DNA from 2 places in the Acidovorax lacteus genome. Region 2 is predicted to be linked to the other one. Evidence: riboswitches for the same ligand, from Rfam matches in the RefSeq annotation. Region 2 holds a riboswitch; the other holds the start of a gene.
The links. Region 2 has a riboswitch for glycine ahead of ABD866_RS00215 (D-amino acid dehydrogenase). Riboswitches for the same ligand answer to the same signal wherever they lie in the genome.

Region 1 (6,832 bases), on a different contig from region 2:
GCCGCGTGCTCCCGGCCGGTCGATCGCACGCAGGGGCGCGACGCCCTCCGTTCAGATCGCAAAGCCGTCGTCGGCAGCCACCACGGCGCCGTTGATGAAGTGGCTCTGGTCGCTGGCCAGCATCACCAGCAGGGCGTCCAGGTCTTCCGGGCTGCCCACGCGCTTGCGCGGCAGCATCTGCACCAGCTTCTGGCCCTGCTCGGTCTGCCAGTGGTGGTGGTTGATCTCGGTGTCGATGTAGCCGGGGCAGATGGCGTTGACGTTGATGCCGAACTTGCCCCATTCCATGGCCATGGCGCGCGTCATGTGCACGACGGCGGCCTTGCTCATGCAGTACACGCCGATCTGCGGCAGCACGCGCAGGCCCGCCATCGAGGCGATGTTGATGATGCGCCCCCCGGTGAAGCTGCCCGGTGCCGCGCCCTTGGCACGCGCCAGCATGCGCTTGCCCACCTCTTGCGCGACAAAGAAAGCGCCCTTCACGTTGGTGTTGAAGATGAAGTCATAGTCCTCGGGGGCTACGTCCTGGATGCGCTGAGTGGTCGAGACCCCAGAGTTGTTGACCAGGATGTCGATCGAACCCATTTCGGTCTCGGCGTGGGCCACGGCGGCCTTGATGGAATCGTGGCTGGTCACATCCAGCTCAACCACGTGGGCGTCACCGCCCTCGCCTTCGATGCGGGCGCGCAGGTCCTTGAGCTTGTCCACCCGGCGGCTGGCCAGCACCACACCCGCGCCCGCGCGGGCCAGCGTGCGCGCAAACTGCGCGCCCAGACCGCTGGATGCGCCGGTCACAAAGGCCACGCGGCCCGACAAATCGATGCTGTACGCCATTTTTAGAGAACCCCCACAGAAAAAAAGAACGGTCGTTCGATTGTCCAGATTCCCTGAATACAATCAGTCGCCAGGCAGACAGGCGCCACTGGCGCGGTCTGGAGACAATCCACGCATTATCAAACCCTAGCCCCGACGAGACGACCATGACGCACGAAGAAATCCTCGCCCAATACGGCCCCCGCGAAAGCATGGAGTACGACGTGGTCGTGGTGGGTGGCGGACCGGCCGGGCTGTCCACGGCCATCCGCCTCAAGCAACTGGCAGCCGAGCGCGGCCAGGACGTGTCGGTGGTGGTGCTCGAAAAGGGCTCGGAGCCCGGCGCGCACATTCTGTCGGGCGCGATCATGGACCCGAAGGCGCTGACGGAGCTGATCCCCGACTGGAAGGCCAAGGGCGCACCGTTGAACCAGCCGGTGACCGACGACGCCTACATCTTTCTGAGCGAAGAGTCGGGCTTTCGCGTGCCCAACATGTTCCTGCCGCCGTTTGCGCACAACCACGGCAACTACATCATCAGCCTGGGTGCGGTCACGAAGTGGCTGGCCGAACAGGCCGAGGGCCTGGGTGTGGAAATCTTCCCCGGCTTCACGGCCGCTGAAGTGCTGTACGACGACAAAGGTGCGGTGCGCGGTGTGGCCACCGGCAACTTGGGCGTGGGCAAGGACGGCGAGCCGACCGAGAACTTCCAGCTTGGCATGGAGCTGCTGGGCAAGTACACCGTGTTCGCTGAAGGCGCGCGCGGCCACCTGGGCAAGCAGCTGATCGCCCGCTACAAGCTCGACGAAGGCCGCGATCCGCAGAGCTTCGGCATCGGCATCAAGGAACTGTGGGAAATCGACCCCAAGAAGCACCAGCCGGGCTTTGTGATGCACACCGCAGGCTGGCCCATGGAGTCCGACACCTATGGCGGCGCCTTCCTCTACCACCTCGAAGGCAACAAGGTGGCCTTGGGCTTTGTCACGGGCCTGAACTATTCGAACCCCTACCTGAGCCCGTTTGAAGAGTTCCAGCGCTGGAAGACGCACCCGAACATCCGCTACTACTTTGAGAACGAGAAGGGCGAAATCACGGCCAAGCGCTTGTCGTATGGTGCGCGCGCCATCAATGCCAGCGGCCTCAACGCGCTGCCCAAGACGGTGTTCCCGGGCGGCGCACTGGTGGGCTGCGACGCAGGCTTCCTGAACGTGAGCCGCATCAAGGGCAGCCATGCCGCCATCAAGACCGGCATGCTGGCCGCCGAGGCCGCCTACGACGCTGTGGTCGCCGGCCGCCAGCAGGACGAACTGAGCGCCTACCCGGCTGCGTTCGAGCAGAGCTGGCTCTACACCGAGCTGAACAAGGACCGCAACTTCAAGAACTGGTTCCGTTACGGCCTGACGGTCGGCACGCTGATGAACGGCTTCGAGCAGTTCGTGCTGCGCGGCCACATTCCGTGGACACTGCACCGCGAGAAGCCCGATCACGCCTATCTGAAGCCCGCGGCAGAGTGCAAGCCCATCGTCTATCCCAAGCCAGACGGCAAGCTCACCTTCGACCGGCTCTCCAGCGTGTTCATCAGCAACACGAACCACGAAGAACAGCAGCCTTCGCACCTCACGCTCAAGGACGCCAGCGTGCCGGTGAACATCAACCTGGCCAAGTATGCGGGCCCCGAATCGCGCTACTGCCCGGCCGGTGTGTACGAATTCGTGCCTGACGAGGCCAAGGGCGGCAATGCGCAGCGTCTGCAGATCAACGCGCAGAACTGCGTGCATTGCAAGACCTGCGACATCAAAGACCCGACGCAGAACATCGTGTGGGTGACGCCCGAAGGCGGCGGTGGCCCGAACTACGCGGGCATGTAAGCCCGGCGGCGCACGCGTGCCGTCCTCAAAAGCCCGCCTTGGCGGGCTTTTTTTGTGCCCGCGGTGGCCACATCTCAGCGCCTGCGGTCGCGCCAGTATCCGAATGCTTCTTCGTGCACTTCGAGATCCAGTTCCTGGACGCGCTGCAGCCAGCGCTCTTGCACATCGGCCACCGCCTGGTTGTAGACCAGCGGCGCGATCTCCTGCAAAAAGAAGCCCAGCAAGGCCCCAGCCCCGATGTTGCCAAGACGCTGCTCGAGTTCCTGCTCAAAGTAGCGCTCGATCGACGCCACCGCCTGAGCGCGTTCGACTTTCGAAAGTTCAATCGGCACGGTGACCCCCTTAGCTCACATACAACGGCAGGTCGGCTTTCTTGAGTGTGCGCAGCACAAAGCTGGAACGGCTGTGGCGAATCCCTTTGATCTTGTAGAGCTTCTCGCGCAGCAGCCGCTCGTAGTCGCGCGTGTCCTTCACCACCACGCGCAGCAGGTAGTCGTAGTCGCCCGACACCAAGTGCGCCTCGATCACTTCAGGAATGCTGGCCAACGTCTCACCGAATTTTTCGAGCGTGTTGTCCGAATGGCTGTCGAGCGTGACCTGCACCAGCACTGTGTCCGGCAAATCCAGTGCCTGAGGGTTCAAGCGCACGGTGTAGCCCTGGATCACGCCGGCCTCCTCCATCTTGCGGATGCGGCCCCAGCAGGGCGACGGCGACAGGCCTACCGCCTGTCCGATCTCCTGGAGGCTGGCCCGTGCGTTGCCCTGCAGCACCGCGAGAATCTTCCGGTCTATCCGATCCATAGAGTTCCAACTTTCTGAGTTCAGTGGTTTGACAGATGATTTTCCTGATTTCTCTCGATAATTAAAGAAAAAGAGAAAATTATTCCAGCCCAATCGACGCACAATTTGCTGCATCAGGGCGCTCTTACCGGAGCGCCGGAAATGTCAGGGCCCCGGCTGGTTACCGCCAGCGCGGGGCGCTTGTCATTCGAACGTTGCGGTTCCGGCTGCTTCGCATACAGCAGCCGCCTGTCGAGCAGTTGGGCAGGTCTGCGGCCGAAACCCGTTAGAATGCGCTACGTCAGGAGAGAGTGCAAAGCGGGCAATGAATACGCCTCGCAGCACCGCCGAAGGCGCAGGAACCATCCGAACGCTCAGGCAAAAGGACTGGCAGCCGCCCGCAGGGATGCGGGCGTTCCCTTGCTGGAGAGAGGTGGCGGTCTTCCCGCCATCCACCGAAGGAGCAAGCCACGCAGGCCAGCCAGGGCGTTGTGGTGAATCTCTCAGGTAAAGCGGACAGCAGGGCAAATTCTGCGGCAGGCATGTCGCAGCCCCCATTTGCCCGGAGTTCGCCTTGACCGCCCCAGCCGCCCCCCTGCTCACCACCCCGCTTAATGCACTGCACCTGGAACTCGGTGCGCGCATGGTGCCGTTTGCCGGCTATTCCATGCCGGTGCAGTACCCAGCCGGCCTGATGGCCGAGCACCTGCACACCCGCCAAGCGGCTGGGCTGTTTGACGTCTCGCATATGGGCCAGTTGCGCCTGGTCGGCCCGGATGCCGCCGCGGCGTTTGAAAGCCTGATGCCGGTGGACGTGATGGGTCTGCCGGTGGGCAAACAGCGCTACGGCTTGCTGCTCAACGATGAGGGCGGGATCCTCGACGACCTGATGTTCGTCAACCGTGGCGAGGACCTGTTTGTCATCGTCAACGGCGCCTGCAAAGTGGACGACATTGCGCACATCCAGGCGCGTATCGGCCAGCGCTGCGAAGTCATTCCCATGCCCGAGCAGGCGCTGCTCGCCTTGCAGGGCCCGCAGGCCGTGACCGCCCTGGCCCGCCTGGCTGCGGGGGTCGAAAAGCTGGTATTCATGACCGGCGCGTCGTTCACGATCGCGGGCGCCCAGTGCTTCATCACGCGCAGCGGCTACACCGGCGAGGACGGCTTCGAGATCTCTGTGCCTGCTGCTCAGGCGGAGGCCTTGGCGCGTGCTTTGCTCGCACAGCCCGAGGTCAAGCCGATCGGCCTGGGCGCCCGCAACTCACTGCGTCTGGAGGCGGGCCTGTGCTTATACGGCAACGACATCGACACTGGCACCACCCCGGTAGAAGCCAACCTGACCTGGGCCATCCAGAAAGTACGCCGCACAGGCGGCGCGCGCGCGGGTGGCTTCCCGGGCGCAGCCAAGGTACTGGCCCAGCTCGACAACCCGGCCTTGGTAGCGCGCAAGCGTGTGGGCCTGGTGGCGCTGGAGCGCATTCCCGTGCGCGAGCACACGCCGCTGCAGAGTCTGGCGGGCGAACCCATTGGTGAAGTGACCAGCGGCCTGCTGGGCCCCACTGTGAACGAGCCCGTGGCCATGGGCTACGTCAGCGCAGAACATGCCACTTTGGGCACACGCGTGCAGGCCCTCGTGCGCGGCAAGCCCGTGCCCATGGAAGTGCGCGCCCTGCCCTTCGTGCCCGCCAACTATTACCGCGGCTGAAGCACGCGCGGCCCGGGCGTGCGACCCGGCTGCCCGCTACAGCGAACGCCCCCCCTTTCTTTTTTCAGGAGTCAACCATGACCGTCAAGTTTTCCAAGGACCACGAATGGATCAACGCCGCCGACGCTGCGGCTGCCGTGGTGGGCATCACCGTGCATGCGCAGGACGCGCTCGGGGATGTGGTGTTCGTGGATCTGCCCGAAGTGGGCAAGCAGTTCGCCCAGGGCGACGTAGCGGGTGTGGTGGAGTCCGTCAAGGCCGCGGCCGACGTGTACATGCCCGTATCGGGCGAGATCGTGGAAGTGAACGAGGCGCTGCGCGCCGATCCGTCCTTGGCCAATTCCGACCCGCTGAACGCCGGCTGGTTCTTCAAAGTCAAGCTGTCTGACGCCGCCCAGCTCGACGGCCTGATGGACGAAACCACCTACGCCGACTTCGCCAAGAACGCCTGACCTCCCTGTTCCTACCGCCCGTAGTCCGACCATGCTGATGCAATCTGCCCCGCCGCTCGGCGACCTTGAGAACGCCGCCGAATTCCAGCCCCGCCACATCGGCATCGATGCGGCCGACGAAGCGCACATGCTGTCGGTGATCGGCGAGGCTTCGCGCCGCGCCCTCATCGACTCCATCGTGCCGCGCGCCATCGCACGCAGCCGGGGCATGGACCTGCCCGCGCCCGTGACCGAAGCCGCCGCGCTGGCCGAGCTCAAGGCGATTGCATCGCAGAACCGCCTGCTCAAGAGTTTCATCGGCCAGGGCTACTACGGCACCCACACGCCGGGCGTGATCCTGCGCAACATCCTCGAAAACCCCGCCTGGTACACGGCCTACACGCCCTACCAGGCCGAGATCTCGCAGGGGCGCATGGAAGCCCTGGTGAACTTCCAGACCATGGTGACCGACCTCACAGCCATGGACATTGCCAACGCCTCGATGCTGGACGAAGCCACGGCGGCCGCCGAAGCCATGACGCTGGCCAAGCGCTCAGTCAAGGCCAAGGGTTCGCGCTTCATCGTCGCAGGCGACGCGCACCCGCAAACCATCGAAGTGATCCGCACCCGCGCAGAACCGCTGGGCATTGAGGTGGTGCTGGCCGACAGCGCCGAGCAGTGGGACAGCCTGCTGGCCGGCGACGACTACTTTGCCGTGCTCGACCAGTACCCCTCGACCAGCGGCCGCATCAGCACCGACAACGGAGACACCCGCAAGGTGCATGACAAGGGCGCGGCCTACATCGTGGCGGCCGACCTGCTGGCGCTGTGCGTGCTCAAGGCCCCGGGCGAATGGGACGGCGGCCCGGCCGCTGGGGGCGGTGCAGACATCGTGGTGGGCACCACGCAGCGCTTTGGCATGCCCATGGGCGCGGGCGGCCCGCACGCCGCTTACATGGCCTGCCGTGACGCGTTCAAGCGCAGCCTGCCGGGCCGCTTGGTGGGTGTGAGCGTGGATGCCCATGGCAACCCCGCCTACCGCTTGGCGCTGCAGACGCGCGAGCAACACATCCGCCGCGAAAAGGCCACCAGCAACATCTGTACGGCGCAGGTGCTGCCCGCGGTGGTGGCCAGCATGTACGCCGTCTACCACGGCCCGGCAGGCCTCAAGCGCATTGCCCTGCGCGTGGCCACCTTCACGGCCGTGCTGGCCGCAGGCCTGCGCGAGCTGGGCT
Region 2 (6,832 bases):
GCATCAAGTACCTGGCGCAGCTCGACCGCATCGGCATCATCGAACTCAAGCCGCTGAACCGCTACCGGCTCAAGCTCGCCAAAACCTTCCGCTGGCGGCCCCACGGGCCGATGATGACGTTCTTTCGCGAGCATGCGCTGCTCGACTACTTTGCCGGCGGCTTTGGCGGCCCGGGCGAAGGCGTGATGCTGGTGCACGGCTCGGTCAGCCGGGCGCTGGCGCCCTCGTTCCTTGAGCGCATGCAGCGCGTGGCGCAGGACTTTGCCCAGCAGCACCTGGCCGACCAGAAGGTGCCCGCCAGCGAGCGCGAGGGATACACCCTGCTGCTGGCCATGCGCAGCTGGGAGTTCGAAGTCTTCGAACACATGCGGCGCTGAGCGCGCAGGCGGCGCGCCCCGCACGCGGTGCCCACAGCCGGTGCCGACAGCCGCTGCGCCCCCCGGCGATGGCAGGCTCGGCCCGGACGTGCGCGTGTTCGTGTGCTCAGTCGTGCGCGGAGCTCGGGAGTTGCCGCACACCCACGGCCTTTGCTATTTATTTAATAGCTGCTCGTGCCTGATTTTGCTGGATCAGCGGCCAAAAACACCCTCAAAACATCCGCTCCAGGGCCCCAGCGCGCACCCTCAGGCCCCTGCAACGGTTGGGTTGACGCGAAAAAACGAAACCACTATTCTTTAAAACGCAATTCAGCGATTTTTAAAGATAGTCAATTGAAAACCACCCGCCAACAGCAAGACGCCACGCGCCGCCAGATTCTGGCCAGCGCGGTCGCGCTCATGACGCGCCAGGGCTACGACGGCACGACGATGAAAGACATCGCGCGCGCGGCGGGCATTGGCGACGCGACCATCTACAAGTACTTCCCGACCAAAGACCGGCTGGTGCTCGGCTACCTGGACGAGGTGGCCCACCAGGCAATTGCCGACACGCTGGCCACGCCCTGCTTTGCCGACTATCAGCTGCACGAACAGCTGCAGCGCCTGACCGATGCGGTGCTGGAGCGCCTCGAGCCTGACAAAGCCTTCGTGGCCGTGATCCGCGAGGTGACGCGCGCCGCGCCGCTGGCGCTGCTGGCAGGCCCGCTGCCGGGCCGCAGCGCGCTGCAGACGACCGTCACCGGCTTCATCCGCGAGGCGCAGGCGCGCGGCGAGCTGCCCTACCCGGGCTTCGAGGTGCTGGCCGGGGCGCTGTACGTGGACTTTCTGGCCGCCGTCATCGCGTACTGGATGGCCGACACCAGCCCCGAGACCAGCGACACCGCCCAACTGGTGGACCTGGCCTTGCAGGTGGGCGTGCTGGTGCTGCGCAGCGGCCTGCCGCACCGGCTGCTGGAGCTGGGCGGCTTCATGCTGCGCAGCCAGATGGTGCGGCTGCTGCAGCCCGGCGGCCACCTGCTGGGCCTGCTGCAGGGCGCACGCCAGCACTTCGGCGGCATGGCGGCGGGCTTTGCAACGCCGCAGGCCGGGGCACCGGCCCCTGCACCGGCCCGCAACGCCACCGACGCGCCCGCACCGCCCAAGCGCCGTCGGGCAGTCACCCCCCCTTCCGCACCCGCCGCCCGATCCGCGTCTGCACCCGACGGCGCCCCCACCCCGCCGCCCACCCGCCGCCCCCGCAGCCGAAAGACCGCCCCATGACCGCCACGCTCCACCCCAGCGCCCTGCCCCCGGTGCAGGCCGTGCCCGTGCCGCCGGGCACCGTGATTTACCAGGCCACGGCTGGTGCCCAGTTTGCGGACGCTTACCTGGTGGCCGACCAGCACCCGGCGCGCACGCCGCTGCAGGCCTGGCTGGATGTGGCGCAGCGCACGCCCGCCTGGGTGCGCGGGCTCATGTGGGTGCGCAACAAGGCGGTGCGGCTGGTGGGCCTCAAAGACCTGGGCCAGCTGCAGGACGGCCACCCGCCCGCCAGCGGCCGCGCGCTGCACGACGCGCGCAGCTACCGCGTGGGCGACCGCGTGGGGATCTTCCGCATCCGGCACCTGAGCGACACCGAGGTGGTGATGGGCCAGGACGACCGGCACCTCGATGTGCAGGTCTCCATCAGCAAACACCACGCGCCCGACAGCCCGCCCACGGTGGTGCTCAGCACCGTGGTGCACATCCACAACGCGCTGGGCCATGCGTACATGGCGGTGGTCACGCCTTTTCACCGCGTGATTGCACGGGGCACGGCGCAGCGCGTGGCCGCCTATGGACGGCGCTGACGCACCGCGCACCGGCAAGCTTGCGCGCGGAGCCATCACGGGGCTTGCGGCAGCGCGCATCGGCCTGGCCACGCTGGGCCACCGCACGCGCACCGCCACACCGGCCGAGCAGGCGGCGCACGAGGCGGCGCTCGGCCGCATCCTGTTTGGCGCGCTCGGGCAACTGCGCGGCTCGGCGCTCAAGGTGTCGCAGCTGCTGGCCATGCACCCGCAACTGCTGCCCGAAGGCGTGCGCAACGAACTTGCGCGCGCGCACTACCAGGCACCGGCGCTTAGCCGCGCAGTGGTGGGCCGCGTGTTCCGCCAGGCCTTCGGGCAGGAGCCCCAAGCGCTGTTCACGCACTTCGAGCCCACGGCCTTTGCCGCAGCCAGCCTGGGCCAGGTGCATCGCGCCGAGCTGGCCGGCCATGGCACCGTGGCCGTGAAAGTGCAGTACCCGGGCATGGCCGGCACCATTGCCAGCGACATGCAGCTGCTGCGCACCGCGCTGCGCGCACTGGCCCACACCGATCTGCCCCTGCCCTCTGGCACCGTGCTCGATGGCGTGGTAGCCGAGATCGAATCCACGCTGCGCCGCGAGCTGGACTACCGGCACGAGGCCGAGCAGCAGCAGTGGTTTGCCACGCACGCAGCGCAGCCCGGCGTGGTCATCGCGCAGCCCATCCTGTCGCACACCCGTGCGCAGGTCCTCACGCAGCCGTTCTTGCCGGGCCAGCCGCTGGCCCAGTGGCTGGCCACCCAACCGGCCCAGGCCTTGCGCGACCAGGCGGGCCAGCACCTGTGGGACTGGACGCTGCACTGCATGTTCGGCCTGGGCAGCATCCATGCCGACCCGCATCCTGGCAACTTTCTGTTCGCGGCCGACGGCACGGTGGGCGTGCTCGACTTTGGCTGCACGCGCGCGCTGTCGGGCCCGTTCCGCGCGCAGGTGCGCTCGGCCTGGTCGGCCCTGCTGCGGCCCGCGGCCGCCCCCGACCGCGACGCCCAGGTGCTGGCGGCCTACCAGGCCTTGGGCCTGGTCTCGGCCGACCTGCCGCTGCCCACCTACCGCAGCGCATGCGCGCCGGTGCTGGCGCCCATGCAGGCCTGGCAGCTCGAACCCTTCACGCAGCCCGTGTTCGACTTCGCCACCAAAACCCCGCCGCCACTGACCGAGCCAGCCCACCAGCGCGTACTGGGCCGCTATCTGCAGCAGGTGCCGGGCGAGATGCCGGCCTTTGAGCGCACCTGGATGGGGCTCATGCACCTGCTCACGCTGCTGGGTGCGCGGGTGCGCACGCGCCACGCGCACTGGCTGCACACCGACGCCTCGTCCGTTCCCACCGTGGAGTCCTCCCCATGAATCCTGTTGTCCACCGCGCCCCCCCTGCGCTTCGCTTTCGCTGGAAAGGCCCATGGCTGATCGCCGTGGCCGCGCTGCACAGCGTTTATGCCGCCATCGTGTTCATGCCGCAATGGCGCGACATGGCCGCGCAGGGCGTCATCGCAAGCGTGGGAGCCGATCCGATGCTGGGCGCCGTGGCGTGGTTCGCCCTGTTCGGCGCGTTGCTGGCCCTGCTGGGATGGGTCGTGCTGTGGGCCGAGCGCCACGCGCCCGAAGCCAGCCTGCAACGCCCGCTGGGTTGGGGCTTGTTGGCTCTGACGGGGATGGGCATCGCACTGATGCCGGATTCCGGTCTGTGGCTGCTGCTGCCCCCGGCGCTGGCCCTGAGCCGCAGCGCGGACGCGCGCACTGCACCTACCCGGGAGCGGGCATGAACACGGCTTTGCTCTGGGCCGCAGTCGGCCTCGTCCTCGTCGGCATCGTGCACTCGGTGCTGGGTGAAGTGCTGATCTTCCGCGCGCTGCGCACGCGCGGCATCGTGCCCACCACGGCGCAGCCGCTGCTGCGCGAGCGACAGCTGCGCATTGTCTGGGCCACTTGGCATCTGGTATCGGTACTGGGCTGGCTGCTGGCAGCGCTGCTCTGGCGACTGGCTGCCGAACCACCGCAAGCCCCGCTGGTGGTCTGGACGGCGCACGCCACTGGCGCTGCCGTGGCTGCGTGCGGGCTGCTGGTGCTGTATGCCACCCGAGCGCGGCACCCGGCCTGGGCGGTGCTGCTGGGCATTGCAGGGCTGCTGTGGTGGCGCTGACGGGGCGGTCGCCCCGATGGCCTGCATCAGCTTTTATTGCGGTGCATTAGCACGCTGATGCACCCCGCAGCAGGGCGGCAGGGCCTAGACTGCGGCACTGCAGGAGAGCAGGTGCGGCCCGCCGCATCTCACCGAAGGCGCAAACTCCCATACACGCTCAGGTTCCGTACTGCACCCAACACATTGCCGTCTGGAGAGCCGCCACCGTGCGTGGCGCACCGAAGGAGCAAGCCGTGGCCCATGCGGGGCCTGCGGTGAATCTCTCAGGTACCAAGGACAGGGGGAGCGGCAGCTGGCTGGCACGCCCGCTGCACGCTATCGATTTGATAGCTGCTCGTGCTTGCCTGCCCAGCACGAGACCCCTGAAAGGCTCCCATCATGCGCATCGCCGTTCTCGGCGCCGGTCTGCTCGGCGTCACCTCTGCCCACTACCTGCAGCAACTCGGCCACGAGGTCACCGTCATCGACCGCCAGGCCACGCCCGGCGCGGAAACCAGCTTTGCCAACGGCGGGCAGATTTCGGTGAGCCACGCCGAACCCTGGGCCAACCCGAGCGCGCCGCTCAAGGTGCTGCAGTGGCTGGGCCAGGAAGATGCGCCGCTGCTGTTCCGCCTGCGGGCCGATCTGCGCCAATGGCTCTGGGGCCTGTCCTTCCTGCGCAACTGCACGCCGGGCCGCACGCGCCACAACATCGAGCAGATCGTGCGCCTGGGCACCTACAGCCGCGCGTCGCTGCAGCAATTGCGCGCTGCCACCGGCCTGCAGTACGACCAGCGCACGCAGGGCATCCTGCACTTCTATACCAACCAGAAGGAATTTGAAGGTGCGCTGGCCCCGGCCGAGCAGATGCGCGCGCTGGGCTGCGAGCGCCGCGTGATCTCGGCCGACGAGGCCGTGCAAATCGAGCCTGCGCTGGCCGCGATCCGCCCGCAGCTGGCCGGAGCGACCTTCACGGCCGAAGACGAATCGGGCGATGCCAACCAGTTCGTGCGCGGCCTGGCCGCGGTGTGCGAACAGGCGGGCGTGCGCTTCCGCCTGGGCCACCACATCACGGCGCTGCGCACCACAGGCACGGGGGCCGACCGCCGCATCGACCATGTGGAAGTGACCAACGCCGAGGGCCGCTTCGAGCGCATCCAGGCCGACGCCTATGTGCTCGCGCTGGGCTCGTTCAGCCCACTGCTGGCCGCGCCGCTGGGGCTGGGCCTGCCGATCTACCCGGCCAAGGGCTATTCGGTGACCATGCCGGTGATCGACCCCTCGCGCGCCTACGAAGTGAGCCTGACCGACGACGAGTTCAAGCTCGTGTTCTCGCGCTACACCAGCGAGCGCGGCGACCGCATGCGCATTGCAGGCACGGCCGAGCTCAACGGCTACGACCGCCACCTCAACACCGTACGCTGCGAGGCCATTGTGCGCCGCGTACAGCAGCTCTTTCCGGGCGCGGCGGACGCCTCGCAAGCGCAGTTCTGGACGGGCCTGCGCCCGGCCACGCCCAGCAACGTGCCGCTGATTGGCCAGAGCCGCGTGGGCAACCTGTACCTGAACACCGGCCACGGCACGCTGGGCTGGACGCACGCTTGCGGCTCGGGCCGCGCGCTGGCCGACATCATCAGCGGCCGCGTGCCCGAGGTGGACTTTGCGTTTCTGGGCGGCGTGCAGGGCCGTCCGGTGCACACGCTGGGCACGCCCGCGCGCGCGGCGGGCTGAGGCCTGGGCACGCTGCCATGTCGCAGCGTGTTGCGCCGTGAGCAAATGTAAAAGCCGCTGGCAACACGCAACACCCGTATGCACGCTACAAGGACCTCGGGCATAGTCCTTCCCGTCAGAGGGAAATGACGAGAAGCGCTCACGGGCCTGCGGCATGGACGTCTGCTGCGGTGTGCGTGCGTGGTGCCTGAGGGGCACCGGCGCGCACGCCTACAGCGTGTCCAGCCTGTGGCCCGCAAGGCGGCGCATTCGATCCTGCGCAGCGCAGTGGAGGCGGTCCGGTTCGTGGCAACGGGTCCAACGGTCGCGGCGAGCACGAGCAAAGACTTGGCCGGCGTGATGCAGGCCACGCGCGGCGCAGGATTCGGCGCGCACACCGGCCTGGCGCTTGCAGCATCGGCGACCTGCCCGGTTCACCGGCTGGCCTACGGCCCCGCCCGGCCCGTGGCGGCTCACCGCCCCGGCACCCACACTGGACCAAAGCCCCATCCGCAACCACTGCACAGTGCAGCGCGGTGGGTGCCAAGGCACAGCCGCAGCCACCGCGGGGGCTGTGGGCGTTGCGCACACGGCTTGGGGGCTGCCCCCAAGCTGCCTCAAACCCTGGGAGTGACTGCGTGGTGCGCCCCTGGACTGCGCGCAGGGGGGGTCAGACCTCGGCCGCAGCGTCGTCCACAAACACCGTGAGCACGCCGGTGTAGCCGTACAGGTGCTGGTGGGCGATCTCGCCGCCCGCAAAAAAGCCGACCAGGGGCACGTCGCCCAGCGCATGGCGCACGAT

Region 1: it holds a riboswitch for glycine, as region 2 does, so the genes downstream of both, gcvT (glycine cleavage system aminomethyltransferase GcvT) here and ABD866_RS00215 (D-amino acid dehydrogenase) in region 2, are expected to answer to the same signal.

What each region holds. Positions count from the first base shown of each region.
Region 1 is NZ_BAABEX010000007.1:555,098-561,929, forward strand. It holds gene ABD866_RS05940 (SDR family oxidoreductase) at 52-834, opposite strand; gene ABD866_RS05945 (electron transfer flavoprotein-ubiquinone oxidoreductase) at 981-2,681, shown strand; gene ABD866_RS05950 (DUF2164 domain-containing protein) at 2,756-3,013, opposite strand; gene ABD866_RS05955 (Lrp/AsnC family transcriptional regulator) at 3,024-3,482, opposite strand; glycine riboswitch at 3,754-3,861, shown strand; glycine riboswitch at 3,875-3,991, shown strand; gene gcvT (glycine cleavage system aminomethyltransferase GcvT) at 4,036-5,166, shown strand; gene gcvH (glycine cleavage system protein GcvH) at 5,244-5,618, shown strand; gene gcvP (aminomethyl-transferring glycine dehydrogenase) at 5,650-6,832, shown strand, end outside.
Region 2 is NZ_BAABEX010000001.1:34,388-41,219, reverse strand. It holds gene ABD866_RS00245 (helix-turn-helix domain-containing protein) at 1-377, shown strand, start outside; gene ABD866_RS00240 (TetR/AcrR family transcriptional regulator) at 711-1,637, shown strand; gene ABD866_RS00235 (DUF2867 domain-containing protein) at 1,634-2,206, shown strand; gene ABD866_RS00230 (ABC1 kinase family protein) at 2,193-3,548, shown strand; gene ABD866_RS00225 (DUF6463 family protein) at 3,545-3,964, shown strand; gene ABD866_RS00220 (hypothetical protein) at 3,961-4,341, shown strand; glycine riboswitch at 4,522-4,631, shown strand; gene ABD866_RS00215 (D-amino acid dehydrogenase) at 4,720-6,051, shown strand; gene ABD866_RS00210 (FIST signal transduction protein) at 6,701-6,832, opposite strand, start outside.